DNA from 4 places in the Pseudomonas sp. PDM14 genome. Region 2 is predicted to be linked to each of the others. Evidence: predicted binding sites of a transcription regulator. Region 2 holds the regulator's gene; each other region holds the start of a gene.

Region 1 (3,365 bases), on a different contig from region 2:
CCAGGCCGGATTCGAGCATGGCGAAACCAGCCGCCATCCACATCACCATGGCACCACAGATCAACAGGTAGAACGTGTCGAGTGCGTACTGCAAGGGAATCAGAGTCGCATTTTCCATGGGGTACTCCTTTGTACCTACGCCCCCTGCGCCGGCGTTGGCGCAGACATGAAAACGCCCGGCGAACCGGGCGTTTTTACTACCGCGTACAGCCTTACAGGTTGTAGCCGCGCTCGTTGTGCTCGGAGAGGTCCAGGCCAACGGCCTCGGATTCTTCGTTCACACGCAGACCCATCACCAGGTCCAGAACCTTGAGGATGATGTAGGTCAGCACAGTGGTGTAGACGATGGTGAACAGCACGCTTTCAGTCTGGATCCACAGCTGGCTGGCGATGCTCTCGAAGGAGCCGAAGCCGCCCAGCGCCGGGGAACCGAAGGCACCCACCAGGATTGCACCGACGATACCGCCGACACAGTGCACGCCGAAGACGTCCAGAGAGTCGTCGTAGCCCAGCTTGCGCTTGAGGCTGGTGGCGCAGAAGAAGCAGATCACGCCTGCAGCCAGACCGATGACCAGGGCGCCAACAGGGCCCACGGCGCCAGCGGCCGGGGTGATGGCGACCAGACCGGCAACCACACCGGAAGCGATGCCCAGGGCGCTCGGCTTACCGTGGGTGATCCACTCGGCGAACATCCAGGACAGGGCAGCGGCGGCGGTGGCGATCTGGGTAACCAGCATGGCCATACCGGCGGTGTCGTTGGCGGCGGCAGCGGAGCCGGCGTTGAAGCCGAACCAGCCGACCCACAGCATGGCAGCACCAATCAGGGTGTAACCCAGGTTGTGCGGAGCCATCGGGGTGGTCGGGTAGCCTTTGCGCTTGCCCAGCACCAGGCAGGCAACCAGGCCAGCGATACCGGCGTTGATGTGCACCACGGTACCACCAGCGAAGTCGATCACGCCTTCATCCCACAGGAACGCGCCGTCGCCGGACCAGACCATGTGGCACATGGGGGCGTAGACGATGGTGAACCAGATGGTCATGAAGATCAGCATCGCGGAGAACTTCATGCGCTCGGCGAAGGCACCGACGATCAGGGCCGGGGTGATGATGGCGAAGGTCATCTGGAAGGTGACGAACACGCTTTCCGGGAAGGCCGCGATCAGGCTTTCCTTGGTCAGGTTAGTGAGGAAGGCGTTGTTCAGGGTCCCGATGAAGGAGTTCAGGTTGGTAACACCCTTCTCCATGCCGGTGGTGTCGAAGGCCAGGCTGTAGCCGTAGGCGAACCACAGAATGCTCATCAGACCGGTGATGGCGAAGCACTGCATCATCACCGAAAGGATGTTCTTGGAACGGACCATGCCGCCGTAGAACAGCGCCAGGCCAGGGATGGTCATGAACAGCACCAGAGCGGTGGCGGTCAGCATCCAGGCGGTGTCGCCGGAGTTGAGGACAACCTCGTCAGCCATGGCCAGGCCAGGGGTTACGAGGGACAAAAGGGCTCCTAGCCCTGCGATCTTACGCAGAGTCATGTGTTTTTCTCCTGGGGCGTGTTGGGTTCGGAGGCTTAAACTGCGTCGGTGCCGGTCTCGCCGGTACGGATGCGGATGGCCTGTTCCAGATTGACTACGAAGATCTTGCCGTCACCGATCTTGCCGGTGTTGGCCGCCTTGGTGATCGCCTCGATGACACGGTCCAGCTGGTCGTCGGCAATCGCTACGTCGATCTTCACCTTCGGCAGGAAATCAACCACGTATTCCGCGCCGCGATACAACTCGGTGTGGCCCTTCTGACGACCGAAGCCTTTGACTTCGGTCACGGTGATGCCCTGCACGCCGATCTCGGACAGCGACTCGCGCACGTCGTCCAATTTGAACGGCTTGATGATGGCAGTGACTAGTTTCATGAAACTCTCTCCCGTATTTGGTGGACTTGCCCCAGGAAAAACGAACCCGGCCCAAGTCTAAGCGCAGTGTCTGGCTTTTGAAACGCATCGGCCGCCATGGCCCCGGCCGGTCCGATGCCAACCAACCGCATGCGGCAAGGCACTCCCCCGCCTCACCCTGCGCACCGGTACTGCATCGGTGCACGCGTCATCGGCAACTAAGCAGAAAGCTTGCCAGCTCTGACAAAAGCCCTTTTTTCATGCGCTTAGCCCTGCAAATGTAGTTGCCGAGAGAAATCCCGCCGCGCCATTGCACAAAAACGGTGCACACAAGAACCCCCGACTGTGCGAAAAGCGTGCGCGGGTGCACGCACAGCCGTGCACAGCTCGCAGTGCTACACTGCGCGCGCATTCAGTTCGCCGGAATTTTTCCCATGTTGCCGCCCAAAGCCCTGCTCGACGCCCTCAGTAGCCACGCCTCGCGCCTGTTCAACGGTGATACGCCATTGCCCCGCGGCGAGTTCGAAGCGCAGTTCAAGGCGCTGCTGCAGAGCGCCTTCAGCAAACTGGATCTGGTCAGCCGCGAGGAGTTCGACAGCCAGATGGCCGTGCTCAATCGCACCCGCGCGCGCCTCGAGGCACTGGAAGCCAAGGTCGCCGCGCTGGAAGCCCAACCGAGTCCGCCCCCAAGCGAGTAAGCCGCAGCGGGGCGGCATGTGATCAAGGAGTGATCCATGTCCCTAGCCATCGTCCACAGCCGCGCCCAGGTGGGTGTGGAAGCGCCCGCCGTGACAGTCGAGGCGCACCTGGCCAACGGCCTGCCGAGCATGGCCCTGGTCGGCCTGCCGGAAACCGCGGTGAAGGAGAGCAAGGACCGCGTGCGCAGCGCGATCCTCAACGCCGGGTTCGATTTTCCCCCGCGCAGGATCACCCTTAACCTGGCGCCAGCCGATCTCCCCAAAGATGGCGGACGCTTCGACCTGGCCATCGCCCTCGGCGTGCTCGCCGCCAGCGGCCAGGTGCCCGTCGACAGCCTCGAACAACTGGAATGTCTGGGTGAGCTGGCGCTCTCCGGCGCCGTGCGCTCGGTGCAGGGCGTACTACCCGCCGCCCTGGCCGCTCGCGCCGCCGGGCGCACGCTGATCGTGCCGAGAGCCAATGCCGAGGAAGCCTGCCTGGCTTCGGGCCTGACCGTGCTGGCGGTCGAGCATCTGCTGGAAGTAGCCGCGCACCTCAATGGCCACACACCGCTCACGCCTCATCAGGCCAGCGGCCTGCTGCGCGCCAGCCAGCCCTATCCCGACCTGTCCGATGTGCAGGGCCAGATGGCGGCCAAACGCGCGTTATTGATCGCCGCCAGTGGCGGGCACAACCTGCTGTTCAGCGGCCCACCCGGCACCGGCAAGACCCTGCTGGCCAGCCGTTTGCCGGGCCTGCTGCCGCCGCTGGATGAACAGGAAGCGCTGGAGGTCGCGGCGATCCA
Region 2 (3,365 bases):
CGTTGCCGAAGCCGGTGGAGCCGAGCTTTTCACGGGCAATCAGGCTTTCGAAGATGTCTTGCCCATCGAGGTCAGGCAATTCACGCGCAACCAGGTTGGCAATCTGTTCTAGAACGCGTTTTTTACTGCCGCCCGGCACGTTCACGAGGGAACGGCCGGCGGTCAGGATGTTTTCGAGTCGGATCATGTGTGGGTAGGTATCAGCGGGCTGCGGCGCCTTGCAGGCGACCCAGCTGCTTTTCCTTGTGCTTGATCAGTTGGCGGTCGAGTTTGTCGGCGAGCAGATCGATCGCCGCATACATGTCTTCGTGTTCTGCGTTGGCGACCACTTCGCCTCCGGCGATGTGCAGGGTCGCTTCGATTTTCTGTTTGAGCTTCTCGACCTCCAGGGTCACCTGCACATTGGTGATCTTGTCGAAATGGCGCTCCAGCCGGCTGAGTTTCTCGCCGACATAGTCGCGCAGGGCGTCGGTCACATCCAGTTGATGTCCACTGATGTTGACTTGCATACCGCTTCTCCTTGTTGCCGTGTGTAAGAGACAGGCTAGCGGGCCTGCCACCGTAACACTCTGGCTGAGAGGGCTCTTGCACAACAGGTCTGGGGCGCGCTGCGGAAGCGTGTCGTCAGCCTGGCCGGTTGTGCAAAAGCCCTCCCTCAGTGCCACATCACATCAGTCGTTTGCGTTCGCTCGAAGGCGCTATCCCGAGGGATTCGCGGTATTTGGCGACTGTGCGACGAGCAACCTGAATGCCCTGTGCTTCCAGTAAACCAGCGATCTTGCTGTCACTCAACGGCTTTTTCGCGTTTTCCGCGGCGACCAGTTTCTTGATGATGGCGCGGATCGCGGTGGAGGAGCATTCACCGCCTTCGGAGGTGCTGACGTGGCTGGAGAAGAAGTACTTCAACTCGTAAATGCCGCGCGGGGTGTGCATGAATTTCTGCGTGGTGACGCGCGAGATGGTCGACTCATGCATGCCTACCGCCTCGGCGATGTCGTGCAGGACCAGGGGCTTCATCGCCTCGTCGCCATACTCGAGGAAGCCGCGCTGATGCTCGACGATCTGCGTGGCGACTTTCATCAGGGTTTCGTTGCGGCTCTGCAGGCTCTTGATGAACCAGCGGGCCTCCTGCAGCTGGTTGCGCATGAAGGTGTTGTCGGCGCTGGAGTCGGCGCGACGCACGAAGCCGGCGTACTGCGGGTTGACGCGCAGGCGCGGCACGGACTCCTGGTTCAACTCGACCAGCCAGCGCTCGTTGTGCTTGCGCACGATCACGTCCGGCACCACGTATTCCGGCTCGCTGGACTCGATCTGCGAACCGGGGCGCGGGTTGAGGCTCTGGATCAGTTCGATGACCTGTCGCAGCTCGTCTTCCTTGAGCTTCATGCGGCGCATCAGCTGGCTGTAGTCGCGGCTGCCGAGCAGGTCGAGGTGATCACCGGCGAGGCGGTTGGCCTCGGCCAGCCAGGGCGTATTTGCCGGCAACTGACGCAGTTGCAGCAGCAGGCATTCGCGCAGGTCGCGGGCACCAATACCCGCGGGTTCGAACTGCTGGATGCGATGCAGCACCGCCTCCACTTCGTCCAGCTCGACGTCCATTTCAGGATCGAAGGCGTCGACGATTTCCTCGAGCGATTCTTCCAGGTAGCCCTGGTTGTTGATGCAGTCGATCAGGGTCACGGCGATCAGGCGGTCGGTATCCGACATCGGCGCCAGATTGAGTTGCCACAACAGGTGAGTCTGCAGGCTCTCGCCGGCGGAAGTGCGGGTGGTGAAGTCCCACTCGTCGTCATCGTTACTCGGCAGGCTGCTGGCGCTGGTCTGGTAGACGTCTTCCCAGGCGGTATCGACCGGCAGCTCGTTAGGGATGCGCTCGTTCCACTCGCCGTCTTCGATCGAATCGGCGCTGGTGCTGTTGGTTTCCTGGTAGATCGCTTCCTGAACCGGTTGGTTGACCTGTTCTTCGCTGCCGTCGGCCATGGGGTCGGAGTTGTCGAAGTCCTCTCCTTCCTCCTGGCGCTCGAGCATGGGATTGGACTCCAGGGCCTCCTGGATTTCCTGTTGCAGGTCCAGGGTCGACAGCTGGAGTAGGCGAATGGCTTGCTGCAGCTGCGGTGTCATCGTCAGCTGCTGGCCCATCTTGAGGACTAGCGAGGGTTTCATGGCAGGAAGCTTTGCACCTTATTTGCTGGCGCAAGCGCGCCATTCACTACAGGGCGCCGAGGCGCCGCCAATAAGCAAATTATATGCCCAAAACTTTCGGCTTTGCCTAGGCTTGACAACATCCATGTAGTGAAGCGCGTGCCTGTGTCAGAGGCGGAATTCGTGTCCGAGGTAGACTTCTTTCACCAGCTGGTTGGCCAGAATGCTCTCGGCGTCGCCTTCGGCGATCAGCTGGCCATCGTTGACAATGTAGGCGGTCTCGCAGATGTCGAGCGTTTCGCGCACGTTGTGATCGGTGATCAGTACGCCGATGCCTTTGGCCTTGAGGTGATGAATGATCTGCTTGATGTCGCCGACGGAAATCGGGTCGACACCGGCAAAGGGTTCGTCGAGCAGGATGAATTTCGGCTCGGTCGCCAGGGCGCGGGCAATTTCCACGCGGCGGCGTTCACCGCCGGACAGGCTCATGCCCAGGCTGTCGCGGATGTGGCTGATATGGAATTCCTGCAGCAGGGTCTCCAGTGCGGCCTTGCGCCCGTCGCGGTCAAGATCCTTGCGGGTTTCCAGGATGGCCATGATGTTGTCGGCCACCGACAGCTTGCGGAAGATCGAGGCTTCCTGCGGCAGGTAGCCGATACCGACGCGTGCGCGACCGTGCATGGGCTGGTGGCTGACGTCGAGGTCGTCGATCAGCACGCGCCCCTGATCGGCCTGTACCAGGCCGACGATCATGTAGAAACAGGTGGTCTTGCCGGCACCGTTGGGGCCGAGCAGGCCGACGATCTGGCCGCTGTCGATGGACAGGCTGACGTCGCGAACGACCTGTCGGCCCTTGTAGCTCTTCGCCAGGTGTTGCGCTTTCAGGGTTGCCATTACTGCCCTTGCTCCGGCTGGCCGGTTTTCTTGCGCGGCTGGATGACCATGTCGATACGCGGACGCGGCGTGCTTACCGAGGTGCCATTGGCGCGGCCGGCGTTGACGATCTGGCGCTGGGTGTCATAGACGATCTTCTCGCCTTCGAAGGTGTTGCCTTCCTGAATCACCTTGGCCTGGTCGATCAGCACGATGCGCTCGTTGCTGGCGAAATACTGGATGGTCAGGCCGTATGCCTTGACGATCTGCTTGTCGGCAGCCGGTTTCTGCTCGTAGTAGGCCGGGCGGCCAACCGAGGTGAACACTTCGACTTCGCCGTTGGCGTCCTG
Region 3 (3,365 bases), on a different contig from region 2:
TTGGCATGCCCCTCGCTGAGCAGATGGTGAGCATGTAGGCGACTCATCACGCCTCGGTCGCAATACAGCAGGTACTGGCGGTTGGCATCCAGCTCCTTGAAGCGACTGTTGATCGCGTAGAACGGCAGAGTCTGGACCTCGATGCCCGCCAGTGCCAGCGGCGCGTCTTCGCTGTCGTCGGGGTGACGAATATCGATGACGATCTGCCCCGGCATCGCTTCGGCAACGATCTCGACCGGAAGGTCCTCACCGAGTTCGTCGATCACTCGATCAACGGTCATCCGCGTGGCGCGCTCCAGGGCGCGGTCGAGGATGGCCATGTCGAAGCGGGTCTCTTCATGCTCGATGCGCGGTTTCTTGGCCTTCGTGGTCGGGTTCACCGAAATCACGCCGCAGTATTCGGGCATGTGCTTGGCGAACTCGGCGGTGCCGATTTCGTAGGCGGTGTCGATGATGTCCTGCTTGTGGCTGGCGATCAGCGGACGCAGCACCAGCATGTCGGTGGCCGAATCGATCACCGAGAGGTTCGGCAGGGTCTGGCTGGACACCTGGGAGATCGCCTCGCCGGTGACCAGGGCATCGATGCGCAGGTCCTCGGCGATGCGGGTCGCGGCACGCAGCATCATGCGCTTGAGCACCACGCCCATCTGGCTGTTGTCGACCTTGCCGAGGATTTCGCCGACCACTTCCTCGAACGGCACGCTGATGAACAGCACGCGGTGCGAGCTGCCGTATTTCTTCCACAGGTAGTGGGCGACTTCCATCACGCCCAGCTCATGCGCTCGCCCGCCCAGGTTGAAGAAGCAGAAGTGGGTGAGCAGGCCGCGGCGCATCATCTGATAGGCAGCGACGGTGGAGTCGAAACCGCCGGACATCAGCACCAGGGTCTGCTCCAGCGAGCCCAGCGGATAGCCGCCGATGGCGTCGTGCTGGTGGTGAATGACGAACAGGCGCTGATCGCGAATCTCGATGCGCACTTCCACATCGGGGTTCTTCAGGGCGATGCCGGCGGCGCCACACTGCTGGCGCAGCTGGCTGCCGACGTAGCGTTCGACGTCCATCGAACTGAAGCTGTGCTTGCCGGCGCGCTTGCAGCGTACGGAGAAGATCTTGCCCGGCAGCTGGTCGGCGTAGTGACGCTTGCACTTCTCCAGCACGTCGTCGAAATCACCCAGCGGGTATTCGTTGATTTCCAGGAAGTGCGCGATGCCGGGCGTGCAGGTCAGCCGCGCGATCATCTCCTGCAGCACTCTGGGTTCGCTGAGCGCGGTCTCCACCTCGAGGTTGTCCCACACACCGTCCACCCGCAGGTCGGGATCCAGATCACGCAGCACGGTGCGGATGTTCTTCCCCAGCTGGCGGATGAAATGCTTGCGCACCGGCCGGCTCTTGATGGTGATTTCAGGGAAGACTTTGACGATGAGTTTCATGGAGACAGCAGTGCACGAGGCGGCCGAAAAAAGAAGGGCGCGGATTATAGCGGAAATTGCTCAAGCTTTAACCAAAAACTATACAAAGCACAGGCGACGCACCGAATAAGTGCGAGCGCGCATTTATCCGCACCATTAGTGCGCAGTAAAAGCACGCGAGATTTGCCGCAGCCCCCGCAGCCCCTGACTTTCAGGGCTTACACCCATTCCGGGGCACTGGCATGCAATTTGCTCCCTTGTGAGGCAGGTCGCCCTGGCAGACTATGCCGCCGGGCTTCACCGAACTTTTGAGGGCTCACCTTCGAGCCTTATCCATCTGGAGGACAACATGTCTAAAGCTGTTCAACTGATCAAAGAACACGACGTGAAGTGGGTAGACCTGCGCTTCACCGACACCAAGGGCAAGCAGCACCACGTGACCATGCCGGCACGTGACGCCCTGGACGACGAATTCTTCGAAGTCGGCAAGATGTTCGACGGCTCCTCCATCCACGGCTGGAAAGGCATCGAAGCCTCCGACATGATCCTGCTGCCGGTCGACGACACCGCCGTGCTGGACCCGTTCACCGAAGAGCCGACCCTGATCCTGGTCTGCGACATCATCGAGCCGAGCACCATGCAAGGCTACGACCGCGACCCGCGCTCCATCGCCAAGCGCGCTGAGGAATACCTGAAGACCACCGGTATCGGTGACACCGTATTCGTAGGCCCGGAGCCTGAGTTCTTCATCTTCGACGAAGTAAAGTTCAAGTCCGACATCTCCGGTTCCATGTTCAAGATCTACTCCGAACAAGGCTCCTGGAACACCGACGCCGACATCGAAGGCGGCAACAAGGGCCACCGCCCAGCCGTCAAAGGTGGCTACTTCCCGGTTCCGCCGTGCGACCACGACCACGAAATCCGTACTGCCATGTGTAATGCCATGGAAGAAATGGGCCTGGTCATCGAAGTTCACCACCACGAAGTGGCGACTGCCGGGCAGAACGAAATTGGCGTGAAGTTCAACACCCTGGTCAACAAGGCTGACGAAGTTCAGACCCTGAAGTACTGCGTGCACAACGTGGCTGACGCCTACGGCAAAACCGCTACCTTTATGCCGAAGCCGCTGTACGGCGACAACGGTTCGGGTATGCACGTGCACCTGTCGATCGGTAAAGACGGCAAGAACACCTTCGCAGGTGAAGGCTATGCCGGCCTGTCCGACACCGCCCTGTACTTCATCGGCGGCATCATCAAGCACGGTAAGGCCCTGAACGGCTTCACCAACCCGTCGACCAACTCCTACAAGCGTCTGGTCCCGGGCTTCGAAGCGCCGGTCATGCTGGCCTACTCGGCTCGTAACCGTTCCGCTTCCATCCGTATTCCTTACGTGTCGAGCCCGAAAGCCCGCCGTATCGAAGCGCGCTTCCCGGATCCGGCTGCCAACCCGTACCTGGCCTTCGCCGCCCTGCTGATGGCCGGTCTGGACGGTATCCAGAACAAGATCCACCCTGGCGACGCAGCGGACAAGAACCTGTACGACCTGCCGCCGGAAGAAGGCAAGCTGATCCCGCAAGTGTGCGGCAGCCTGAAAGAAGCCCTGGAAGAACTGGACAAGGGTCGCGCGTTCCTGACCAAGGGCGGCGTGTTCTCCGACGACTTCATCGATGCCTACATCGAGCTGAAATCCGAAGAAGAAATCAAAGTACGTACCTTCGTACACCCGCTGGAATACGACCTGTACTACAGCGTCTAAGCCAGTAGCGCCTGCTCCGGCAGCGCATTGAAAAAGGCCTCCTTCGGGAGGCCTTTTTTTGCGCCGTCACACGGCGTGAAAGTCGCGCGCTTGCCAGCGACGCCAACAGATGCAAGGCTTAGCCCGATATCTTCTGGGAGTACGCCAATGCGTCTGCTCACCGCCTGCCTGCTCTGCGCCCTGGCCCTGCCAGCTGCTGC
Region 4 (3,365 bases), on a different contig from region 2:
TGGTGCCGCTCGGCCTGCACGCCCTGGATACATTGCGCATCGAGGCCGGCTTGATCTTCGCCGGCTACGAATTCAGCGACCAGACCGACCCGTACGAGGCCGGCATCGGCTTCTGTGTGCCACTGAAGAGCAAGCAGGACGCCTTCATCGGTCGCGATGCCCTGCTGCGGCGCAACGCCAGCCCGCAGCACAAGCTGGTCGGCCTGGAACTGGACGGCAACGAGCCGGCGCACCACGGCGACTGCGTGCACGACGGCCGCGCCCAGGTCGGCGTGATCACCAGCGCCACGCGCTCGCCCGTGCTGGGCAAGAACATCGCCCTGTGCCGGCTCGATGTCGGCTACTGCGAGCCCGGCACACGCCTGGAAATCGGCAAGCTCGACGGCCAGCAGAAGCGCATCGGCGCCACTGTGACCAGCGGCACCGTGGCCTATGACCCGGACAAGAGCCGGGTCCGCTCCTGAGCCCGACGCAGGGTGCGCTGTGCGCACCGGCCAGCCACGTGCCAATGCCCTGCGGTGCGCGCGGCGCACCCTACGACAGCATTCCACCTGCACCCTACGGTCTGCCTTATCATTGCCGGCTTTGCATATGGAAGGAGAATTGCTAGGCAACGCTCACACCCTTGCCGAGGAGTAACGGCCGATGTGGTTCAGCAATGCGTCCCGAAACCTGGCCAATGAACTCAGTCACCTGCTCGACCAGCTGCTCGCCGATCAGCCGCTGGACGTGCAGGCTCAGCCGCACCTGCAGCGCCAGGGGCATCTGCTCGACAGCCTCGGGCGCCTGCAGCGGCACTGCGAAACCCTGCAGCACATCCGCCGCAGCGCCGAAAGCACACCGCCAGCGCCCTGCAGCGCCGCGGAATACGCGCAGCTGCAACAACGCCTGCAGCAGCAGGACGGCCAGTGCAGCGAGCTGCAGAGCGAGCTGCTCGACACCCAGCGCCAGCTCGCCGAGCTGCACGCCGAACGCCAGCAATGGCAGGCCGAGCGCCGCGTCTGGGAGCTGACCAAGCGCACCCTGACCGAAGGCTGCTGGGACATGAACGTGGTCGCTGGCGACCCCGACCACGCGCAGAACCTGATTCGCTGGTCCGAGCAATTCCGCGCGCTGATCGGCTACAGCGCCAAGGAGTTTCCCGACGGCTGGGACAGCTACTTCGCCGTGGTCAACCCGGACGACCTGAAGAACGTCATGCAGGTGTTCGGTGCCTCGATGGCGGACCGCAATGGTGATGGCTCCTACGCCGTGGAGTACCGCATGCGCCACAAGACCCGTGGCGAGGTGTGGTTTCGCGAACGCGGGCGTTGTCTGCACGACGAAAAAGGCGTGCTGCTGCACGTCACCGGTGCAGTGCGCGAGATCAGCGACGAGAAGGCCGCCGCCGAGCTGCACCAGCGCGAACAGGCCGGCATCCAGTCCACCTACGGGCAGATCGCCCAGGTCGCGGGCGTGATCAAGGGCATCGCCGAACAGACCAACCTGCTCGCCCTCAACGCCGCCATCGAAGCGGCACGGGCCGGCGAGCAGGGCCGCGGTTTCGCCGTGGTCGCCGACGAGGTGCGCAACCTGGCGCGGCGTACCCAGGAGTCGGTGTTGCAGATCCAGTCGATGCTGCAGCAGAACTGAACCGGGCGACCCAAATTCAAGCGCGGCGGTGTGGTTTGAACAGAAACGGGGCGTTTTTCGAGTTGCTGCCCCTTCGCGTGGAGCGCGGCGCCCATCGCGCCGTCGCCAGAGTGCGCAAAGCGGCCCCGCAAGACGCTCCGCGCCCCTGCGTGAACGGGCATCAACCCGGCACGCGCCCACGCAACGCGGGGAAAGGAGCAGAAAACCACGCACCAGACAGGAAAAATCACCGATCTGGCACAAGCTTTGCCTTTCCCCAAGGGAACTTTTTATAACTAGAAATAAAAGCCTTCGGCTACCTGGACGTCTCGATCTGCCACCAAAGCTATTCCAACGAACGCATCGAGGATTGAGTGATGGAAGAACAGAAAACACCGACTCTGGAAGAGCTGCAGGCTCTGATAGAGATGACCAACACCTTGAATATGGAAATATTCTACTGGTGGTGCATCGCTCTCATGATCATGATCCACGCCGGCTTCCTCTCCTACGAGATCGGCGCATCCCGCCTGAAGAACGCCCTCGCTGCCGGGGTCAAGAACATCCTGGCCTTCGGCTTCATCGTGCCAACCTTCTTCCTCTTCGGCTGGGCCATCTACAACGCCTTCCCTGACGGCCTCGTGCCGCGCATGGATGCCCTGATGGGCGCCATGCCGTGGAGCCAGTCCATGGGGCCGAACATCCAGGACAATGCCACCGGCATCTTCTGGGGCGCCTTCGCGCTGTTCGCCGCCACCACCGGCTCGATCCTTTCCGGCGCGATCATCGAACGCGCCCGGATGAGCGCCTTCATCGTCATGACCATCATCCTCGGGTCGTGCATCTGGCTGCTCGCTGCCTCTTGGGGCTGGCACCCGGAAGGCTGGCTCACCGTCAAATGGGGCTTCCATGACGTCGGCGCAGCGGGTTGCGTGCACATGATTGCCGGCTTCTTCGCCCTCGGCGTGCTGATCAACCTCGGCGCGCGCATCGGTCGCTTCAACCCGGATGGCAGCGCCAACGCCATCGTCGGCCACAGCATGCCAATGAGCGTGGTGGGCCTGATGATGATCATCGTCGGCTTCTTCGGTTTCCTCGGCGGCTGCATCATCTATAGCTCCGGCGCCCAGTGGATCAACATCTACGGCCAGCCGACCACCCTCTCCGCCTTCGCCTTCAACACCCTGATGGGCTTTGCCGGCGGCCTGATCGGCGCTTACCTGACCACCCGCGAACCCTACTGGATGATGTCCGGTGGCCTGGTCGGGATCATCTCCGTGGCACCCGGTCTGGACCTCTACCACCCCGGACTGGCCTACCTGATCGGCATGGGCGTTGCCGCCGCTGCGCCGCTGGTCAACAACCTGCTGCTCAAGCTCAAACTGGACGACGCGGTCGGCGCCTTCGCCGTACACGGCTTCGGTGGCTTCGCCGGCCTGGTGATCAGCGGGATCTTCCTCGCTGGCTACCCGAACATGAACGGCATGCCGGAGATCAGCTTCCTCGGTCAACTTGGCGGCGCACTGGTAATGGCGGCACTGGGTTTCATCCCTGGCTTCCTGATTTCCTACGCCCTGAAGAAAGCCGGCCTGCTGCGCGTTCCGGCACATGCCGAAGAACGCGGTCTGGACCTCACCGAAGTACCGGCCCAGGCCTATCCGGAATGGTCCGCCATGTACGGCGAAAAGCCTGTCGTCAGCAGCACCCCGGTGAACAGCCCGCTGATCGCCGAAAGCAAACCGGCCTGACGGCCA

The links. Region 2 encodes sigma-54, which starts transcription at its own class of promoters, with help from an activator protein. Its sites were predicted from a motif close to ANTGGCATNNANNTTGCTNT; they were not measured.
Region 1: the regulator sigma-54 is predicted to act here: its motif matches at 2,102-2,121, upstream of glnK (P-II family nitrogen regulator).
Region 3: the regulator sigma-54 is predicted to act here: its motif matches at 1,646-1,665, upstream of glnA (glutamate--ammonia ligase).
Region 4: the regulator sigma-54 is predicted to act here: its motif matches at 1,866-1,885, upstream of IB229_RS00435 (ammonium transporter).

The regions. Positions count from the first base shown of each region.
Region 1 covers NZ_JACVAQ010000001.1:1,890,995-1,894,359, forward strand. The annotation lists gene amt (ammonium transporter) at 1-118, opposite strand, end outside; gene IB229_RS08940 (ammonium transporter) at 213-1,529, opposite strand; gene glnK (P-II family nitrogen regulator) at 1,565-1,903, opposite strand; gene IB229_RS08950 (accessory factor UbiK family protein) at 2,317-2,580, shown strand; gene IB229_RS08955 (YifB family Mg chelatase-like AAA ATPase) at 2,617-3,365, shown strand, end outside.
Region 2 covers NZ_JACVAQ010000003.1:307,893-311,257, forward strand. The annotation lists gene ptsN (PTS IIA-like nitrogen regulatory protein PtsN) at 1-187, opposite strand, end outside; gene hpf (ribosome hibernation-promoting factor, HPF/YfiA family) at 201-509, opposite strand; gene IB229_RS21060 (RNA polymerase factor sigma-54) at 667-2,163, opposite strand; gene lptB (LPS export ABC transporter ATP-binding protein) at 2,311-3,036, opposite strand; gene lptA (lipopolysaccharide transport periplasmic protein LptA) at 3,036-3,365, opposite strand, start outside.
Region 3 covers NZ_JACVAQ010000001.1:2,492,768-2,496,132, reverse strand. The annotation lists gene thiI (tRNA uracil 4-sulfurtransferase ThiI) at 1-1,430, opposite strand, end outside; gene glnA (glutamate--ammonia ligase) at 1,759-3,165, shown strand; gene IB229_RS11760 (DUF4124 domain-containing protein) at 3,313-3,365, shown strand, end outside.
Region 4 covers NZ_JACVAQ010000001.1:116,690-120,054, forward strand. The annotation lists gene IB229_RS00425 (DUF1989 domain-containing protein) at 1-464, shown strand, start outside; partial or broken gene IB229_RS22145 (PAS domain-containing methyl-accepting chemotaxis protein) at 1,045-1,620, shown strand; gene IB229_RS00435 (ammonium transporter) at 1,989-3,359, shown strand.